Regions from separate parts of the Microcoleus sp. POL10_C6 genome, predicted to be linked through region 3. Evidence: riboswitches for the same ligand, from Rfam matches in the RefSeq annotation. Region 3 holds a riboswitch; each other region holds the start of a gene.
What was found. A riboswitch is a leader RNA that binds a small molecule or an ion and turns the genes downstream of it on or off. The one in region 3 is predicted to bind cobalamin.
Positions count from the first base shown of each region.

Region 1: it holds a riboswitch for cobalamin, as region 3 does, so the genes downstream of both, QUA34_RS03505 (CbtB-domain containing protein) here and QUA34_RS29095 (energy-coupling factor ABC transporter permease) in region 3, are expected to answer to the same signal.
Region 2: it holds a riboswitch for cobalamin, as region 3 does, so the genes downstream of both, QUA34_RS14280 (DUF1636 domain-containing protein) here and QUA34_RS29095 (energy-coupling factor ABC transporter permease) in region 3, are expected to answer to the same signal.
Region 4: it holds a riboswitch for cobalamin, as region 3 does, so the genes downstream of both, QUA34_RS26225 (hypothetical protein) here and QUA34_RS29095 (energy-coupling factor ABC transporter permease) in region 3, are expected to answer to the same signal.

Region 1 is NZ_JAUBRB010000004.1:59,175-64,366, reverse strand. Features, by position in the region: gene QUA34_RS03520 (hypothetical protein) at 1-25, shown strand, start outside; gene QUA34_RS03515 (vitamin K epoxide reductase family protein) at 81-1,001, shown strand; gene QUA34_RS03510 (hypothetical protein) at 1,071-2,261, opposite strand; gene QUA34_RS03505 (CbtB-domain containing protein) at 2,407-2,604, opposite strand; cobalamin riboswitch at 2,623-2,765, opposite strand; gene QUA34_RS03500 (Nramp family divalent metal transporter) at 2,934-4,238, shown strand; partial or broken gene QUA34_RS03495 (transposase) at 4,248-4,952, shown strand.
Region 2 is NZ_JAUBRB010000021.1:92,607-97,798, forward strand. Features, by position in the region: gene QUA34_RS14270 (GTP-binding protein) at 1-449, opposite strand, end outside; gene cobW (cobalamin biosynthesis protein CobW) at 632-1,666, opposite strand; gene QUA34_RS14280 (DUF1636 domain-containing protein) at 1,930-2,340, opposite strand; cobalamin riboswitch at 2,363-2,509, opposite strand; gene QUA34_RS14285 (serine/threonine-protein kinase) at 2,644-4,605, shown strand; gene QUA34_RS14290 (serine/threonine-protein kinase) at 4,689-5,192, shown strand, end outside.
Region 3 is NZ_JAUBRB010000099.1:4,368-9,559, forward strand. Features, by position in the region: gene QUA34_RS29085 (FAD-dependent oxidoreductase) at 1-1,029, opposite strand, end outside; gene QUA34_RS29090 (Uma2 family endonuclease) at 1,278-1,976, opposite strand; cobalamin riboswitch at 2,151-2,297, shown strand; gene QUA34_RS29095 (energy-coupling factor ABC transporter permease) at 2,359-3,075, shown strand; gene QUA34_RS29100 (energy-coupling factor ABC transporter substrate-binding protein) at 3,082-3,414, shown strand; gene cbiQ (cobalt ECF transporter T component CbiQ) at 3,411-4,211, shown strand; gene QUA34_RS29110 (DUF2207 domain-containing protein) at 4,574-5,192, shown strand, end outside.
Region 4 is NZ_JAUBRB010000069.1:381-5,572, forward strand. Features, by position in the region: gene QUA34_RS26205 (hypothetical protein) at 1-29, opposite strand, end outside; gene QUA34_RS26210 (hypothetical protein) at 87-830, shown strand; gene QUA34_RS26215 (ABC transporter substrate-binding protein) at 924-2,345, shown strand; gene QUA34_RS26220 (Uma2 family endonuclease) at 2,562-3,140, shown strand; cobalamin riboswitch at 3,179-3,323, shown strand; gene QUA34_RS26225 (hypothetical protein) at 3,486-3,926, shown strand; gene QUA34_RS26230 (methyltransferase domain-containing protein) at 3,946-4,812, shown strand; gene QUA34_RS26235 (ABC transporter ATP-binding protein) at 5,048-5,192, shown strand, end outside.

The DNA of each region.
Region 1 (5,192 bases), on a different contig from region 3:
TGTGGCTTATTTCATCAAAGTGTAAAATGGTTGGTAATACAATTTAGTCTTGGGAAATATCCAGCACAGGAAAAAATATTATGCGTCGTCAACGTTCCATGCCTTGGATTCACCGCTATTCTCGTCCGCTCACGGCAGGAATTGCCTCGATAGGGGCTGCGATCACTGCTTATCTAACAGTGGTTAAGTTATCCAACGGAACGGCAGTTTGTCCGATCGAAGGCTGCGATATCGTGCTTTCGAGTCCTTATGCCTATGTCTTTGGTTTGCCTCTTTCTTTGTTCGGTTTTTTGGGCTATTTGAGCATGATAGTTTTTGCCGTAGCTCCCCTATTGGTCAATCCCGCAGAACAGAAGAGTCTCCGCTCTAAGTTAGAGTCTTGGACGGGACTATTTCTGTTTGCTGGTAGCACAGCTATGACGATTTTCAGCGGCTATCTGATGTATGTACTGGCTGTTGATATTAAAGCAGCTTGTATTTACTGTATTGCATCTGCTTTGTTTGCAACTAGCTTGTTTGTCTTAGCATTAATAGGTCGCGAATGGGATGATATCGGGCAACTATTTTTTATAGGAATTGTGGTGTCTATGTTAGTGCTGATTTCCTCTCTGGCTCTTTATGCCGATGTGAATAATCTCGGTACAGCTAACGAGACTAGCATCAAGACTACGACATCTTCCGGTACTTCAGAAATTGCTTTAGCGCAGCATTTAAAAATAGTGGGTGCTAAAATGTACGGCTCTTTTACCTGCGATCATTGTCAAGCACAGAAAGCAAGTTTCGGCAAAGAAGCGGCGGGCATTATCAATTATATTGAGTGCAATCCTCAAGGGAAAAATGCTCGGCGGGATCTTTGCGAAGCTGCGAAGATTCAAGGGACTCCCACTTGGGAAATTAACGGTAAGTTTTACCAAGGGCAAAAATCTTTGCAGGAGTTAGCGGATTTATCTGGCTATCAGGGAACTCGCGAATTTAAAGAGCTCTCAAATCAGGAACGTTGACAAGAGTGATTTCTGGCGATCGACTTAATCATAGTCGATCGCACTTAAATTAAATTATCCGAAATCCGGTTAAATGCGCCCTACTCTCACCCGCAGCCCAAGCAAACGGCGCTGCAATCCAAATCCGATCGCCATCCCCGCGATTACAATGCCTGTAAAGTAAGCTAAAACAGTCAACCGCACTGAAAGAGGAGGCGCGACTCCCTCAACTTCAATACTTTGTAAAACCTGGAATGGTGAAAACTGACGGGCCCCGTTGGGTTGGGGAGAAACTTCTACCTCTACTTTGTGAGGTGCGCCATCAAAAAACTGCTCTTGCCATATCAGTTTTCCGGCTGCATCCGGGACACCTTTGTAGGCAAAAGCAATCCAATCATTTTCGAGTTGGGTGACTTTAACATTGAACAATACATCTGTGACTGGCTGATTTGTTTTGGTATCGGTGACTTGAACTTGTAAATTAGCAGCTTTCCCTACTGTCGCACTAACATCTCCAGAAAGTCGCACCTGTAAACCCTGAGATTGCACAATGGGGCTAGTTTTTTCTGTCGGTTTAGATTCTGTCATGTGAGACATTGGCATCGACATCTCAGACTGGGCAATTTCAGCACTGACATTAACATATAACAAGGTAGCGATCGCAATTATTATCGCCCCACTTAACAGCAATCGCACTCTTTCAGGCGCTATTTCTCCTGCTTGGATTTTGGGCTTTCCTCCAATCGCCAAGCCGCCACCTAGCCCAACAACCAACAAAATCACAGCTAAAATCCCAAAATTGCGATACCTCACCCCGTTTTCCGGCACGGATAGTGTTAAAGTTTGCTGAATAGGAGTAAAAGCATTTTCTGCGATCGGAGTCACCTTTGCTAACAATTGATAATTTCCCCTAATGGGCAGCATTTGCTGGATTTGTAACTCACCTTTAGCTGCAACAGCCTCTATATCCAGCAACTTTGTTCCCTCCACGATCGGAAAATCGGTGGTAAACCAATGATTTTTAGGCGGAGTTAAAATTGTCAAACTAATTCGAGCATTCTCTAAAGGAATCCCCGCTGCATCTAAAGCTTGCAGCTTTAACGACACTGGAGATAAAGGTGTAGTTGCCTCGGCTTCAAAGGGTAAAATCTGGCTGATTGGGGGTTCAGAAGTCAGTCGCACAGTTGATTGTGGAGACTGCGAAAACCCTACCCAACCATAGAAAAAGATACTCATCATGCAGACAGCACTGATGAGCGCAGAAAACTTTAATTTTGACATTTTAATTCTGGACTTTTAAGGAATCTCGCGCGGGGTGGGGGCGGGTTTATTTAACCTGTCTGCACTCTGAGAAAGCTCGCAGGTTTACCCGCCCCAACAGGTTAAACGAATCGCACTGCAATATCTCAAATAAAAACAATCTTGTTTAGTGACAACTAACCATCAAAGTGTGGTGGCGCAGAGAGTGTACCTTGTTATGGACGGCGGGATAAGTTGTAAAGTAAACAGTCCAGACAGTCAAAGCGCATAGGGAGATGTAGAGCGTCGCTTGCACGGGTGTTGAAAGCGTCAACCGTGCCGTTTGTTGCCAAACCGAAGAAGAAGAAGATTGAGTAGTCATCATGTACCTCGCAGATGAATAAAGTAAATTTGGGCATCGGCGGGCATCCTGACTTGGAGAACTTGTCTCCTTCACAGTTGCGGGACAGTGCCGGACTTACACCGAACTTTCCCCGTTACCTCTGGTGGCTGTTCCTCACCAGAACCGATTTGATATTCAGAGCATATCACACATTCTGTTGCTGCATTCACATTACCTGGAGTGTTAGATAAAAAATACACAACTTCATATTTCTTGCAACTTTGGCGGATTTTGAGCAATACGACTGATGAAATTTAACAGAATTTGTGAGATTATGAAAATAATATGAAAATTATTTAACAATAAAACCAATGACTCACCCCGAAAACAGACCCAGCCTTCCTGAAGTCCACCGCAGCGTCCCCGTTCCCAACAGCAAAGGTTTCTGGCGTAAAATGCTGGCCTACGCAGGGCCGGGATATTTGGTTTCAGTGGGTTACATGGACCCCGGAAACTGGGCGACTGACTTAGCGGGGGGAGCCAAGTTTGGCTATGCGCTATTAAGTGTGATTTTGCTATCTAATTTGATGGCAATTTTGCTGCAATCACTCTGCGTGCGTTTGGGAGTGGCAACGGGACGAGATTTGGCACAAGCTTGTCGAGATTATTTCAGTCCGCGAGTCAGTTTTTTGCTGTGGATACTTTGTGAAATTGCTATTTCTGCTTGCGATTTAGCTGAACTTGTTGGAAGTGCGATCGGACTGCAATTGCTATTTGGTATTCCCTTAGTTTGGGGAGTGTGCATCACTGCGCTAGATGTAATAATGGTATTATTTTTACAAGGAAAAGGCTTTCGTTATATCGAAGCTTTGGTGATTACGATTATTGCAATTATTGGCGGTTGTTTTATTGCAGAAATGATTTTTGCAAAACCTGATGCCGGAGGAGTTTTACTCGGTTATGTTCCCAGCCTAGAGATTTTGCAAAATCAGGCAATGCTTTATATTGCGGTGGGTATTTTGGGGGCAACTGTGATGCCGCACAATCTTTACTTGCATTCGTCGATCGTGCAAACTCGCTCTTGGGAAGAAACTGCTGATAAAAAATGGGAAGCAATTAAATTTGGCACAATTGATTCCACCGTAGCGCTGTCAATAGCTTTGTTTATTAATTCAGCAATTCTGATATTGTCGGCTGCAAGCTTTCATTTTTCCGGGTATCAAGAAGTAGCAGAAATTCAAGATGCTTACAAACTGCTTTCTCCGGTACTGGGTGTGGGTTCTGCTAGTGCAATTTTTGCCTTTGCTTTATTGGCTTCGGGGCAGAACTCAACCTTGACAGCAACTTTAGCAGGACAGATTGTGATGGAAGGGTTTCTAAATTTTCGGCTGCGACCTTGGTTGCGGCGCTTGCTGACTCGACTGATTGCAATTGTGCCGGCTTTGATCGTAATTATCTTGTTTGGTGAAGGCAGTACAACTAATTTACTGGTTTTCAGTCAAGTGATTCTCAGTTTGCAATTACCCTTTGCAGTAATTCCCTTGGTAATGTTTACCTCAAACCGCAACTTAATGGGAGAGTTTGTGAATCCATTTTGGCTGAAAGCCTTAGCTTGGTTAGTGGCTAGTATTATAGTAGGATTAAATAGTTGGCTGTTATTGCAGACTATTTTCTAGTAATCTGCGATTGCGGTAGAGGCAGGAACACATTTAATATTTGATGCCTTAATGTGTCCATATAAAATGGGAGAAAGAGTAAGAGCGTTAAAGTTGTTACGCTCAGTAACGCCAGGAATGCTATTGATGTGGGATAGAGGCTTACATTCTTATGCGATGGTAGAAGCTACAGTCAGTAAAGGTTGTGAGTAGAAGAGTGCGAATTCCATCCAACGTTAAATTCTTAAACCAAACACTATTAGATGATGGTTCATATTTGAGGAAAGATTTATCCATCAGGCAAACTAAGAAAAAAAAGATTTAAGCCCATACAGGTAAGAGTAATTGAGTACACAATTGAGGCTCCCGAACACCCAGTCACACAAATTAGATATCGTTTAATTACGAGCTTGTTGGACGCTGAAAAATTTCCAGCCCAGTCACTTGCTTGTGAATATCATCAACGTTGGGAAGTCGAGAATACTATTGATGAAGTCAAAGTACATTTATTGGGAAGAAAAACTCATATTCGTTCTCAAAGACCGAAAGAAGTGGTACAAGAAATTTATGGTTTACTACTAGGACCGAAGAGCTGTACGGTCATTAATTTTTCAAGCTGCAAGCAGTGCCGGTGTTTCACCATTGCGTCTGTCTTTTACTGGAACATTACGAGTGATTCGTCGTGCTCTGCCAAAATTCCAGCGGTTACAACCACAAGAAATTCTCTTCTTTTGAATTGGTTAACTTTAGAGATACTTGACCAACTTCTACCTGAAATGGTTCATAGAAACAACCCAAGAGTTGTGAAAAAGCCTGTCTCAAAATTTCGCTCTAAACAAGTTAAACACAGAGGTACTGGAATAATAATGAATCCTCCTGTATTTATTGTTTTAAGCACTGCATAGCCCTTAACTGAACCGTATTGGCGCAGAAGGGACAGGTCCACACTTGGCCTTGATTGAAGGGAAGCATGAC
Region 2 (5,192 bases), on a different contig from region 3:
ATTTGTTCTTGAGCTTCGTCTGCATCCCAGTGCTGCCAGATGTGCTTGGCATCGACTACCGTGACAACTGCATCTAGCAGTAATGTGTCCCGCATATCTTCGTCTACAAAAAATGTCTGAATTACGGGCGCGGGGTCGGCTAAACCTGTGGTTTCGATAACTATGTGGTCGAATTTGTCGCGCCGCTTCATTAAGTTACCGATAATCCGAATTAAATCACCTCGGACTGTACAGCAAATGCAGCCGTTGTTCATCTCAAAAATTTCTTCGTCGGCATCAATTATCAGTTGGTTGTCGATGCCTACTTCGCCAAATTCGTTGACGATGACTGCAACTTTTTTGCCATGTTCCTGTGTTAAAATGCGGTTCAGTAGCGTAGTTTTGCCTGCACCCAGATAGCCTGTGAGAACAGTAACAGGAACTGATTCGATCGCCCCAGCAGTCACCATACTTGACCTCGATTTTTGTACAATGATAACCATTATCGCTATTTTACACCAGACTTGCTGGCAGTGGTCACAATATTAAATAATGTTAATTAATTGTTCGTCAGAGCTTGGAGGAGCGAGTTTTGCCAATAATATTTGCTGCAATTCAAAATATCCATCAACCCGCCCCTCTCAAATGACAATTAGTTGTTAATCATAGCTGCAATTCGATCGCGCTCTAACTCTCGACCGATCAGCACTAATTTGGTTTGCCGGAGTTCGGAAGGTTGCCAAGGACGATCGTAAAAATATTCTATCCGCGAGCCCACACCTTGCAACACCATCCTCATCGGTTTCTTGGGAACCGCCACAAACCCTTTAATCCGATAGATTTCCTCCTGCTGCATCAAGGATTGCAGTTTTTTTACCAAAGCTTCAGGTTCAAATTCGCGATCGGCAATAAAGTAAGTCGAGTTAATATCATCATCATGTTCATGTTCCTCCTCAGTGTCGTGGTGACTGGGGCGAGACTCCAAATCATCCTCAACCGCGGCATTAAATCCCATGAGCACATCAGGGTTAATTTCGCCACCTTTGCAGGGTACAATTTTTACACTCGGACGTAACTCTTGCTGCAACCAGCTTTGGACTTTCTTGTGAGTTTCCGCATCTACGCGATCGACCTTCGTTAAAAGTACCATATCGGCACAGGCTAACTGGTCTTCAAACAATTCCTCGATCGGAGTTTCGTGATCTAAACTATCATCAGCCTGCCGCTGTGCCATCAAAGCATCGATATCACCGACAAAAGAACCGCTAGCAATAGCTTCGCAATCGACAACAGCAACAACACCGTCCACTGTAGCACCCGTCCGAATTTCCGGCCAGCGAAAAGCTTGAATCAAAGGTTTAGGAAGTGCGAGGCCCGAAGTCTCAATTAAAATACAATCAATTTGTTCTCTGCGCTTCAACAATTCCTGCATAGTCGGCAAGAATTCCTCTTGAACAGTGCAGCAAAGACAACCATTTGTTAGTTCAACAATATTGCTGCTTACAGTTTCTTCTTCGTCGCAAACTTGGCAATCGCGCAGCAGTTCTCCGTCAATTCCGATTTCGCCAAATTCGTTAACCAGAACAGCAATGCGGCGACCTTGATTATTTTGCAATAAGTGGCGAATTAAGGTAGTTTTGCCGCTACCGAGAAAACCAGTGATGACAGTAACAGGAATTTTGTGCATTGATAATTTTGTTGTTGTGTGATTGAATATCTTTCAATTTTGGGTCAGTCAATTGCTGACAGGAAACTCGTTAAACCGACAGTCCGGCAGGGGTTTAAACCCCTGCCTCAAAGCGAAAGTCCTCTCAAGAAAACTAATGAGTTTAAAATTTTTATTCTCAGTCCTCTTTAGAGGACTTTCGCTATTAGCCAGGCACTTAAGTCCCTGGCGGATTGGTGGCATTAGTTGTCACCAATGGGCAGAGCATGGTAACGAGAAATGCTCTAGTTTCCCAGGGGTGGAATCTTTGCTAAAACGCCTTTTTTCAGAGCTTGAGGACGCTCAGACCAAGGCAACAAACCGTCGGGTTTAGCATAGTATTGACCAGCGCATTCAAGTACCGCCTCGACGCTTTCCGAGTCATTTGCTGGTAAATCGCCAAACAGATAAGTGTACTTTCCAACAGCAGCAAAACACACCGCACAAGAGTGACTGCAAGCACTCATGCACTCCACCTCTTGAATCTCAAACTTATCAGAAAACTCCCAATCTTTAGCGAGTTGCGACAAATTTTCCATGAATTGTTGACCGCCGCTTTTGCCTTCTCGCTTGCCGTTTTTCCAAACACTAGCGCAAGCAGTGCAAACAAATAGACTGTGCTTTGTGCGTACAGCCGTGTTAATTCCATCCATCATCCGTACCTCGCAGATGCGTTCAAAAGTGAGTTAGATATCGGCGGGCATTCTGACTTGAGAAACCCCAAGGGTTTCATTACAGTTGCGGGACAGCGCCGGACTTGCACCGAACTTTCCCCGTTTCCTCTAACGGCTGCTCCCCGCTAGAACCGATCGCGAAATCACATCATACCGCACTTGCCGCCTTTTTTCAAAAAAGTTATGTTTGTAGGAGCGATCGTTTCGTTCGTAGTAAGGACTTTAGTCCTTATAAGATAACGGCTTCAGGACTAAAGTCCTTACTACCAACCATAGTAATTACCTATGAACGCTTTTCCTGACTTTTCCAAACATGGCTATCAAATAAGTCGCGAACTCGGATACAACAGTTTGGGCGGTCGCGTCACCTATCTCGCCACAAAAATTAACACAAAAAAATCCGTTGTAATTAAGCAATTTCAATTTGCCCAATTAGGTGCTAGCTGGACAGAATACGAAGCTTACGAACAAGAAATTAAAGTGCTGCAAAAACTGGATTTTCCGGGCATTCCCCGCTATCTCGATTCTTTTCAAACTGACAGTGGTTTCTGCATGGTGCAGGAATACAAAAATGCCGAATCTGCTGTCGCGCAGACTTTTTCCGTGCCCGATATCAAGCAAATTGCGATCGCAACTTTAGATATTTTAGTTGACCTGCAAGCTCAAAAACCGCCGATAATTCACCGCGACATTAAGCCCGAAAACTTGTTAATAGATGACCAGCTCAATGTTTATTTAGTAGACTTCGGTTTTGCTCGTCTAGGAGGTAGAAATATCGCGGCTAGCAGCGTTGTCAAAGGCACGATGGGATTCATGCCGCCGGAGCAAATGTTTAACAGGAAATTAACAAAAGCCTCCGACCTTTACGGCTTGGGGATAACACTAATTTGCTTGTTAAGTGGTACGAAATCTGCGGATGTCGGTAATTTAGTTGATGCCAATTATGGCATTCATTTCCGGCATTTAGTACCGCCATTGCAGCAGGGTTGGATGAATTGGTTGGAGAGGATGGTAGCGCCGAGATTGCAAGACAGATATCCATCGGCTGCGGATGCTTTAACTGCGCTAGAATCTTTGGATGTCAGCAGCTTGCCTAAAGTGAGAATTGAGCGCGATCGCATTCAATTCATCGCCGCAGAATATGGAGAAAAAGTAACACAAATCGTTACCGTTAGCAACCCTATTCCGGATACAATTTTAGCAGGTCGATGGGAAGTAGCACCGCACCCGAACGATCCGCCACATACTCCTTACGACCACCCTTACATCTCCTTTGAACCGCAGAAATTTGAGGGCAATGAGGTTAGGTGCAAAATAACGGTAGATACGAGCAAATTGCTAGCAAGTAAAATTTATCATCGCCAGATGATACTCCATGTTAATTCCGATCCAGATACCCAAAAAATTGAGATTCAAGTTAAAAGTGCTCCTCTTATAGAACCCAAGAAAATGCCATATTTGTTTAAAGATAGAGGGAGTTTTATGTTGGTGTTTATCTGCGTCGGTTGGCTGCTAAGCAACCCGATGGATCCACCGATGTTTTTCACGTTAATAGCTGTCCTACTTCCGGGTTTTGCAGCAGCAGAAAAGACGCTCTATACAGAAAAAGAAAAGACTATATATACAACAGGAAATAAAACTGTAAATTGGTTTCAATCTATCTTAGGAGGCACTTTAGGGATTACAGCAATATTGCTGGCAGCGACTACTGTTTTATCACTTGTTGGTAGTGGTTTTGGTAATAGTACGGGTAAAGAAATCGCTTTACTTGTTGGTTTTGTGATCTCAGCTATAGTTGGTGCTTCAGGTGGTTTTGAGAATAGTAGGAGTTGGACAATGCTGGCATTTGTAGCTTGTGGACTTTTGATTGTCTTTTCTTTACCGACAAGTATAGCAGTGATATTTGTGCTTTTTGTTACTAATTTGGGTTGTTTTAAGGTAGTTTATACCTTAGCTAAAGCCAGGAGTTACGAACAGATTAAAAGAGGTTTTTTTAAGAAAGATGCTGTAGCAATCGCATTTCTAACCGCTGGATTTTACATCAGTTTAGGAGCTGTATTTCAACGGTACTTAAGGTTGGCAAATGAGATGGGTTCGATCGAACCATTAAAAGTTTTAGTTTTAGCAGCAAGTGCGACTGCCCCTCTCCTCGTCACCGCTATTCCCTTACTTTACTTGATTGTTCTTAAAAGAAACAGAATGATGGCTGGCTACCGCAAATCCAAGCCATATTTGATTAAACCATAATCAACAGTTCCTACTAATAACTTTTGTTGGGATTCTTCAATAATTTTAAATACTGAAGTCCTTACTACAAACTTTACAAATTTATGAACGCTTTTCCTGACTTTTCTAACTACGGCTATCAAGTAACTTGCGAGCTCGGGTACAATCGCGCCGGCGGGAGAGTTACCTATCTCGCTACCGAAATTAATACCCAACGTTCCGTCGCTGTCAAACAATTTCAATTTGCCCAAACAGGCGCTAATTGGGCTCAATATCAAGCGTGCGAACAAGAAATTAAGATTTTGCGAGAACTCGATCATCCCAACATTCCCCGCTATTTAGATTCCTTCCAAACTGCATCGGGTTTCTGCATGATTCAGGAATACAAAAATGCCGATTCTCTCGCTATTTTGCGCCAGCTAACACCGCAGCGAACCAAACAAATTGCTATCTCTGTTTTAGAAATACTCAAATACTTGCAAAACCGCGTTCCGCCAGTGATTCACAGAGATTTAAAACCGGAAAATATCTTGGTGGATGATCGTCTGAATGTCAGCCTTGTCGATTTTGGATTTGCTAGAATCGGCGGGGGAGAAGTGGCCGCCAGC
Region 3 (5,192 bases):
AGCCCCCAAACTCCTCAGCCAAGTTGTAATAAATAACATCTCTTTTTGCATATTAGCCGTGGGTTTGCTCCCGCTTCTAGCTAAGGCTTCTGCTTCGCTGGCGGTGACTGCAAATAACAGCGCATTCCACGAAAGTCTATCATTTGGAAGTATGGCTATATTTCCCTCATCTAGAATTATGCCGGTTTCAGGAAAAGATAGTTTTCTTCCTCTAAAGGAGTGGTAAGCTACAGATAGAGCTGGCGAGCGAACATCGATGTAATCGTTACCCGCCCACAGAGTTTTGAGATTGCCTTTAGTGTCGGTCATTTCCCGCCGGAGTTGTTCTGCTAGTTGGGCATCCTTGTCGGCAGCGTACAGCAAAAATTTTTGACTCTCTGCATCGGCCCGGTTGGTAAAGCGTTTTAGATAAATGTAATCGAATTCTTTCAGTGCTCTTGCACTGAGTCCTTGGGTTTCAAAAACGAGGGTGACTGGAAGTTCTGAATTAGGCAGACCAAATGTTTCAAATCCCTTCAGCTTTCTCACACCGGCAGCTTGAGCTAATTCGGCATTGACAGTGGCATCAATAAATTGCTTGCCGGCATAAACTAAACCTTGAGAGGTGGTTATACTGGCAATTTTTTGGCCTTCTTTAGTAACTGATTTAATTTCTACTTTGCTGAGGAGATCTGCCCCAGCTTGTACCAGCATTTCTTTCAGCGCTGCACTGGCTTTGCGGGGGTCAAGTGCAATTGCCTTAACGCCGGATTTTTGTAAAAATTCTTTATAGATTGTCGCCGGTGAACCAAAGGTATCTAACTTTAAAGATTGTTGAAGTTCTTCACTAATCTGACTTCTATCTAAATAAGCAAGGCCACCTCGTACCAAATGCCCGCCAATTCCTTCTTGCAAGCTTGCTTTCGACATCAGTAGAATTCGCGGATAACGCTTTGTGCGGCGAAGATATTCTCTGGAGGCCGAGATAACAGCTAGAACTCCTGGAACTTCATCACCAAAACAGATGATATCGTAAGAACGCAGATTCATGACCATTATTTAACAACCTCTCCTAATTTTCATGTTTTCGAGCTGGATCTCAATGTTTGCCGTCCAACTCTCTGTTTTTCCCAAATCTAGCTCGATCTTTCCTGATTTTTGCGATAAATATTCACACATTTCTGGACGCAGCAACCGGGTTTTTTCCAGAAAATCCTCTGTTGAGGACGATCGATCTCGGTTGAAAAACCCGGTTTCTGAGCGTCTAGAGTCGGTCAGTCTGGTACTCTTGATTGCCATCAGCCCAGATTATCAGGATCTATCCCCAACTCCCGCAATCGCTGAGCTAGTCGATCGGCGCGCTGGGCTTCCTGTTGGGCGCGCTGCGTGGATTCTTTCACCTGTTCTTCAGGAGTCAGATAACGTTTTCCATCGGCATCATACCAATACAACCACTCCCTTGTCACCCCAGAATAACTTCCCCTTTCACAACCAATCCCCAAACCAATTTCTGGCATCCAAACTGGATTTCCTGGCTGTAATTCATACTTTCCATTGACTAACTTGTGTACTTCTAAACGGGGTTTACGACGGCGGCGGGAAGAATAAATGACGTAATAAAGTACGCCTAAAGCTTGATATTCCTCCAACTTTGTGCTGTATTCCTTGCGATAAGTTGGAGAAACTACTTCTAGCACAAAAGTAGGCAGAACATTTTCATCCCACAGCACGTAACTGGGACGCAATTCTTCGTCGTAAAATCTTTCTACTCCTAAACTTAAGAAAGCATCTGGGACAATGGGCGGTTCGTCAGGGTGATGATAAATACCCATATCTATGCCAAAAAACCAGTCCATGCGTTCTGACCAAACTATGAGCAATATTGCTTTTAACAACCCTGGTATTAGCTCTTGCAGTTCGTTATCCACAGGCGTTTCATCCGAGTCTGGTAGTTCATCGGCGGAGGGCAAGTTCCTCGGCAAGTTGTACTGTAACATTGCGGCTTTCCTCAAAACTCACTAATATTATACCGTTGATTTGTTGAGCGATAGTATTTATTGAACGAACCGCGAAGACGCAAAGGAAAAGAAGAGAATATGATAGGTAATTTTGACTGAGTTAATCTGAATGAATTTTTGTAAAATATTTGCTGAGACTTACACGATCGACTAAACTATGTCTAACCAGTCGGTTCTAATGGGGAGCAGCCGTTAGAGGAAACGGGGAAAGTTCGGTGCAAGTCCGGCGCTGTCCCGCAACTGTAATGAGAGTCATGTCGCTTTCTGAGTCAGGATGCCCGCCGATGTGTTAATTTACATAGTCTCATCTGCGAGGTTCAGCGTGAAGACCAGAAATCGGAAATTGGTCAGCTTGGGATTGATGGCTGGCTTGAGTTGTTATATTGTCCTGGGCTCGGCAACGCCCGCCGCAGCTATGCACATTTCGGAAGGTTTTTTGCCGGTGCAATGGGCTGCGTTTTGGTGGATGGTGGCGTTGCCTTTTTTTGCAGTAGGTTTGCGATCGATTACTCGCATTACAAAAGAACACCCGGAACTTAAACTATTGCTTGCTTTGGCGGGTGCGTTTACTTTTGTGCTTTCTGCTTTAAAAATTCCCTCGGTAACGGGCAGTTGTTCTCACCCGACGGGTACGGGTTTGGGTGCAATTTTGTTCGGCCCTTCGGTGATGGCGGTACTGGGGGCTTTAGTTCTGCTTTTTCAAACGTTACTGTTAGCGCATGGTGGCTTGACAACGCTGGGAGCGAATATGTTTTCGATGGCGATTGTCGGCCCTTTCGCTGCGTATTTTATCTATCAATTGCTGTTGCGAACTGGCAGCCAGCGGGCGGCATTTTTTTGTGCTGCGGCTTTGGCAGATTTGCTGACTTATGTGACGACTTCGATTCAATTAGCATTAGCTTTCCCGGCAGCTAGTGGCGGTTTTATGGCTTCGTTTCTCAAGTTTGCTGGCATCTTTGCTATCACTCAAGTACCCCTGGCTATCAGTGAGGGATTGCTGACTCTATTGGTCTGGAACTGGCTGCATTCTTACGGGAAGCCGGAGTTAGAAACTTTGAAATTATTGAGACAGGAGTGAGGCGCCGTGAGTCAAAAAACTACAAAAAATCACCAATCTACTTCGCGGCAAAATTGGCTGTTGGCTGGCGCTGTGATTGTTCTTGCAGCGTTTCCTCTCGTTTTTGTGCGGGGTGAATATGGCGGTGCCGATGACCAAGCTAAGAAAGCAATTACTGAAATTCAACCGGGTTATAAACCTTGGTTCAATCACTTGTTTGAGCCGGCTAGCGGAGAAATTTCAAGTTTATTGTTTGCGTCTCAAGCGGCGATCGGGGCTGGCGTAGTTGGGTACGTCATTGGGTTGTATAAAGGCCGATCGCAATCTCGGCAGCAGTCTGATAATAAATCGTCGGAATGAACCATCAGATTGATAGTCTCGCTTATACAAATCGCTTGCGGGGGTTGCCGCCATCTCACAAGTTATCATTTGCGATCGCCCTTTTAATTCTGTCTCTAGTTTCTGGGGCGATAGTCCAATTGTCGATCGGCCTTTGGTTGGCTGTCTGGATCGTCGTCTATGCGGGTATTCCGGGGAAACTGTATTTGCGGTTGCTGTCGCTACCGTTGATGTTTTTGCTGACAAGTTTGCCTGCTTTGGCGCTGGGTGCGGTTGCGGGCGATCGTATCCCTGCAATTGGGTGGGATATTTGGCAAGGTTGGGGCATTAGCATCGGCACTTTTTATCTGTATGTGAGTCGCACGGGAATATACCAAGTGAGCTTGTTATTTGCCCGCGCCTTCGCATCGACAAGCTGTATGTATTTCATTCTCTTGACGGTTCCATTTACCGAAATCTTGCAGATTCTCAGACAATTACGCTGTCCAGAGTTGGTCACAGAACTGCTATTACTAATGTATCGGTTTATTTTTAGCTTATTGGCGATCGCCGATGAACTTTGGATAGCCCAAAACTCGCGTTGTGGCTACCGCACTTGGAAGCGGGGAATGCAGAGTTTAAGCATTTTAATCGGGCAATTGCTTCAGCGAACTTTGGAAAACTACCGTCAAGTTTCGTTGAGTTTAGCGTCGCGCGGCTTTAATGGAAAACTGCGCGTTTGGAATTCTTACCCTTACAAACCTTCGCGAAGATATACATTTGAAGCTTTGTTTGGCTGCACAATTTTAACTTTGTTAAGCGCGGTATTTCAACGCTAAATTTATTAGGAATATTGAGATCACCCCCAGTTAGGACACGGCAGTGCCGTTTCCCTACAATTAATCGGGCGATGGTTACATCTTTCGCGGGGATGAGCAATGATTTTGAGGTAGGGAAACGGCACTGCCGTGTCCTCCGACAATTAATCGGGTGATGATTATATCCGAGGGGAGCGATCGATTATTTTGGGGTAGGGAAACCGCACTGCCGCGTCCTCCGTTACTATTTGGGGGTACGGTTTCAAGCCCTGCCGGACTAAAGGTATGACTTTTATGAACTAAAGTAATGAATTTTATGAATTGACCTTACAAGAAATCTATTGAATGATTGTAATCAATAGCGGTTAGGTAGGAATTATATTATGAACAAACGGCATTTACAAAAAATACTTTATTTATTCACCACCTTATTGACCATATTTATAGTCACACTAACTCAGGTAGCCGCCCAACAACTACCCTTCTACTGGGAGAATATTAATGTCCTAATCGACGTTCAGACCAACGGAGATATGTTAGTCACTGAAACGCAAAAATATGTGTTCACCGGTGACTACAACACCGAACGATATCGCTATATTCCTTTAGGCAAAGTCGATGAAATCAAAGATGTGACAGTTGCCGAAAATAATCAAAAAATCGCCAGTACGACCGGGATTGAAAACAATCAACTTTGGATTCGCTGGCAACATCAATTAAAAGCGCCAGAATCACATACTTTTGTTATCAAATATCGGGTAGTAGGTGGATTGCAGCTAGATGGTCAGGATACTCAAGTTTATTGGAAAGCCATTTCATCAGGTCGCCAAGCCCCAATTAATGCCGCAAAAGTTAGAGTAAAATTACCAGAAGCTTTGTCAGGTAAAGTTCTGTTTTTTAGGAATTTTGGTACGCCAGCCATTCCTCGCAAACTAGATGCTAAAACATTTGAATTTGTGGCAAGTCAGCCTGTTCAACCCCAGCAAGAATTAGAAGTGCAGA
Region 4 (5,192 bases), on a different contig from region 3:
ATTAATGAATTTAATGAATTGACTTTCACTTGGGCTTGTTTGATTATGTTAATAACATTAGCTGCAAATTAATTAAATATGAAATCATGAAAGAAACATCAGACAAGCTGGAACTGCGAGAGACGGCGGGATTTTGGATGAATCTATTCGTTGGGGGTAGTTTTTTGGCATTTGGTTTGCCTTTTGGTTGGTATTCCGGCAGTGTTTTCCTTTATTTATTTGCTGTAATTGGTTTGATGTTGGTGATATTCTCACAGATTGAGAGCGTTACATTTGATAAAAATCTCGGTCATCTGACTTTCAAGTGGGAACAACCACTCATTTTCAAAATCAAAGTGGTCAAACACCTGATTCAAGATATTTCAGGTGTGGAAATACAGAAGATTGAGGATAGTGAGAGTATTAAGTATCGTGTATGTCTGGTGCTGGAGTCAGGCAAGCGGTCTGTGCCTTTAACTTCATACTTCAGCACTGGTTTGGGAGACAAGCATAAAAAAGCCGAAGTCATTGCGACATTTCTGAATATCAAAAATTACGGTCTCGAAGGCTTTCCCAGACAACAAAATTCTAGCGAAGAACTTCAATGGGAGACTATAGAGGAGGAGATTGTCCACTGGGAAACTGCAATTAGAAGTGACTCCAATGATGCTGATTCTCACATCAGATTGGCATCGGCTTTGCTTAACCAAGACCAAATAAAAAACAAACAACAAGCAATAAGCCACCTAAAACAGGCAGAGGCTATTTTCAAAACTAAAGGCTATGACGAGGAAGCAATGCAGGTTTTCCAACTTTGGGGCGCGCTCTATTGGGGACTTCTGGGAAAGTGAGGTTTAGATGGAATTTTCTCTTCCCAGGCTCTGCTGGGAATACTTACCCCGAGGTTCGGCCTCCAAACACTATCAAAATAAGGAGAAAAAATCATGTATCAAGATACTAACAAAAGAAACAGCCCGCCGCCCATTTTTTTTATTATTGTACTCGGCTTAATTGGGTTTGGCGCATACAAGTTCCTTCCCGGTTTATTGAATGCCAAAAGTTCAAATACATCTACACCGACAACGAGCGCATCGGGAGCGATCGCAAGTCGCATCAGTTTAGGAAATCGGCTATTGGTAACATCCCAAACAACAGCAGAAAAAAAAGCCGGCGTTGAAGCTTTTGTCAATGGAGATTACCAAGCAGCCGTCAAAAAATTTCAGGATTCGCTGCAACAAAATCGCAACGATCCCGAAACGATTATTTATTTGAATAATGCCATTATTTATTTGAATAAGACCCCAGCCAGCAATGGTTCCCCCTTAAAAATTGCTGTCAGCGTCCCCATTGGTAGCAACCCCAATGTCGCGCAAGAAATCCTTCGAGGTGTCGCCCAAGCTCAGGATGAAGTCAATAATAGCGGTGGCATCAACGGTGCAAAACTGCAAGTAGAAATTGTCAACGATGACAACAGTCCAGAAGTGGTCAGAGATGTTGCAAAAGCATTAACAAACGATGCAAGTATACTAGCAGTAATTGGACACAATGCTAGCAACGCATCTCTCGAAGCTGCTCCGATATATCAGCAAGAAAAACTGGTAATGGTAACACCGACTAGCTTTGCCAATAATCTATCAGGATTTGGCAGCTACATATTTCGGACAGTACCCAATATTAGCGTCATGGCTGCTCCCTTAGCAGAATATGCAGTCAAAACAGCAGGCAAAACTAATATTGCTATTTGTTACGACTCCCAAGCACCGGATAATATATCATTTAAAGATGAATTTGTGGCATCTCTTACTGCTGCTGGCGGCAAATTAGTTCCCACTGTTTGCGACTTTTCACTCCCTTCTTTTAATGCGGAAAATGCCCTCGCCGATGCTGTCAGCAAAGGTGCACAAGGATTGATGGTAGCGCCCCACATCGATCGCATTGACCGTGCGATTTCTCTGGCTCGCATCAATCGAGGCAAATTGCCACTCTACGGCAGCACTACGCTCTACACCTTTCAAACTTTAAAAGACGGACAAAAAGACGTTGACGGGCTTGTTTTGCCCGTTCCCTGGCATCCTGAAACTAATCCCGGTAGCCGTTTCCCAGAAAATGCCCGCCAGCGTTGGGGAGGAATTGTGAATTGGCGAACAGCAACGAGTTTTGACGCGACTCAAGCTGTGATCGCTGGCTTGCGGCAAAGCAATACGCGGGAAGGATTGCAACAAGCACTCAGAAATGCGAGTTTTTCGACAGCAGGAGCAAGCGAGGATGTGAAGTTTTTGCCCACGGGCGATCGGGCTGGTAAGCCGATTTTAGTGCAAGTTAAACAAGGAGGAAGCACTGGCTATAACTTTGTCCCGCTGCGGTAAGTTTGTTAAGTGCGATCGCGCTCACATCTTGCACATTCTCAATCAGCCTTTCAGGGGCGGGCCGAATGCCCAACCCCTACTCCCCACAATAAAATTCCCTCTTTGTGGAACAGGCATCTTGCCTGTTTTTTAGCATGATTAAAATCTATTTTTCTGTTGAACTACCCAAATTTTTAAGATAAAATGAAATGAGTAGATTAAAGGAGAGCGTTGTGTATGATCGCGCCAGTTGAAACCAAAACCTACACCGCTGAGGAATATCTAGAATTAGAAATCAATTCTCAGGATCGGCATGAATTTATCAATGGGGAGATTGTTCTGATGGCTGGCGGCACACCGGATCACAATGAAATTACCACTAATTTAGTTGTTGCGCTGAAACTGGCGTTAAAAGGGAAACCATATCGGACTTTCAGTTCGGATCAGCGGCTTTGGGTTCCGCAGCTTAATAATTATACTTACCCGGATGTGATGGTGGTAGCGCGCCCGATCGAACTGCACTCTGGACGGACGGATACAATTACGAATCCGCTGCTAATTGCTGAGGTGCTGTCTAAAGGTACTAGAGCTTACGATCGAGATGAAAAGTTTGCTGCTTATCGCACTATTCCTAGTTTTAAGGAATATTTATTAATCGACCAATATCGGCTACAGGTGGAGCAATATTCTAAAACAGATGCGAATAAGTGGATTTTTTCGGAATATAGCTGTATGGGCGATAGGCTGACTTTAACCTCTATTCCTGTGGAGATTTCGCTGGCAGATTTGTATGAAAATATTGAGTTTGGTGAATAGGCGGACGCTTTTTTGTCAAATATCCCCAATAGTGGTAATATTCCCGTATATCGATCGGCTCTGATGGAGAACAGCCATCAGACGCAAGGGGGAAAGTTCGGTGCGAATCCGGCGCTGTCCCGCAACTGTAATGAGATCGTTGGATCTCTGAGTCAGGATGCCCGCCGATTTGTTTACAATCATGTTTTTCATCTGCGAGGTATGGATGATGGTGAGTTTATTATTTTTTTTATTATTGGATTGGGGTTTTTTAACCGCAGATATCAGCAGATAAACACAGATGAACGCTGATGTAATTCGATTTGTGTTCTGAAGGGTATCTTATTTTAAGGGAAATGAAAAGAAATGCGAGTTGAAGATAGTGTTTGGCAGGGTAGTTTTGGCTACTGGCAAAACTTGTTTATTCACCAAAATATTTTGCCGATCGGGCATACTGCTTGGAATGGTTTTTTGCATCGAGGACGAGGCTTGGTTGCTTGCAAAATCAATACTCCCATTAATGGCTCGGTGAATTGGAGTGTAGATACTATAAAGTACGATTTGCAATTTATTTCCGACTTGGAGGCAACCGTTTATTTACAGCAACTAGAAATAGAGGAAAATACTGTTTCCAATCTGCTGCAAATCATTGCTAGTTATGAACCCAAGGAAGCAATTATTTTTTTGTCGATCGCCAACGGTCACATTGATATCAATTTGTTGCAAAAGTTGGCAATTTCTCCTGTTGAGTGCTATGAACAAGTATGCAAGCGCTGGGAAGAATTTCAACTCTGCCCTAAATCCTAAAACTTACTAAAATTTCCGAATGCCGCAGCCAAAATCAATCGAAATTTCCAAAGTAACTCGCTACCAAAATGCAGCGCTTAATTACTATTTGGGCCTGACAGATTCGCCCTACCTTCACTACGGCTATTGGGAAACCCTACCTGTGCCCGCTGACGAACTAACGATCGCCCGATTGCGCCTCGCTCAGCAAGCTTATACTGTAAAACTGTTGGATGCAATCCCCAAAGGCACTCATACGATACTCGATGTGGGCTGCGGGATTGGCGGAAATGCGGCTTATTTGCTCGATCGAGGTTTTGCAGTCGAAGGGCTCGCACCCGATCCGTTTCAACAGCAGCGCTTTCTTAAGTGTACGGGCGATCGGGCAATCTTCCACCTCACGAGGTTTGAAGACTTCAAAGCAACCCATTTCTACGATCTTATTCTCTTTAGCGAAAGTAGCCAGTATATGTCGGCTGTTGATATTGCTAACGGTGCCGCCAAAATCCTCAATCAGGGTGGCTACGTTTTGCTGGCTGATATGCTACGATCTGATGCTAATTATAAAGAGGGAATGTTCTCTAATTGTCATGTTGTTACGGAACTTCATGCAGCATTAAAGCAGGCTGGATTCACTTTAGTAAAAACTGAGGATATTTCCGCCCATATTTTGCCAACAATCGATTTGTATGTAGATACTTTCCGCCGATATGGACTAAATACAATGATCTATGTTGCAGATTTGATTGCGATAACAGTTCCGCCCGTCCACAAATTCCTGCGCTGGATATTTCGCCGCTGGTTCAAGAAGTTGGTGGTTGAAGGATTGGAGGCAAGTCAACTTTTTGAGCAACATCTCTGTTATGAAATGCAACTTTGGCAGTTGTCAAAATCTGATCTAGGCTGACACAAATATAGCAATTCAATTCTACATCCTTTGTAATTTTCTTACTCCCTCCCCTTGATAAGGGGAGGGTTGGGGAGGGGTAAAAAGTTGACGACTGCTGCAAGGATTGCTATAGAATGGAAATCGGTAATCGGTAATTAGTAATCATTCATCGGTAATCGGTAATTGGAGGCAGAGCCTCCGGGTATTTATTCCCAGGCAGAGCCAGGGAACAAGGCTATAACAAATAACAAATATGTCTCAATGGATTCTCGAATTCGATCGCACTTCCTACTCCTATCCCTGCGGTTCGCGAGTGGCAATTCAGGGTTTAAATCTAAAAGTCCCCGCTGGCAAACGGTGCGGGCTGATCGGTCAAAATGGCTGTGGCAAAACCACCT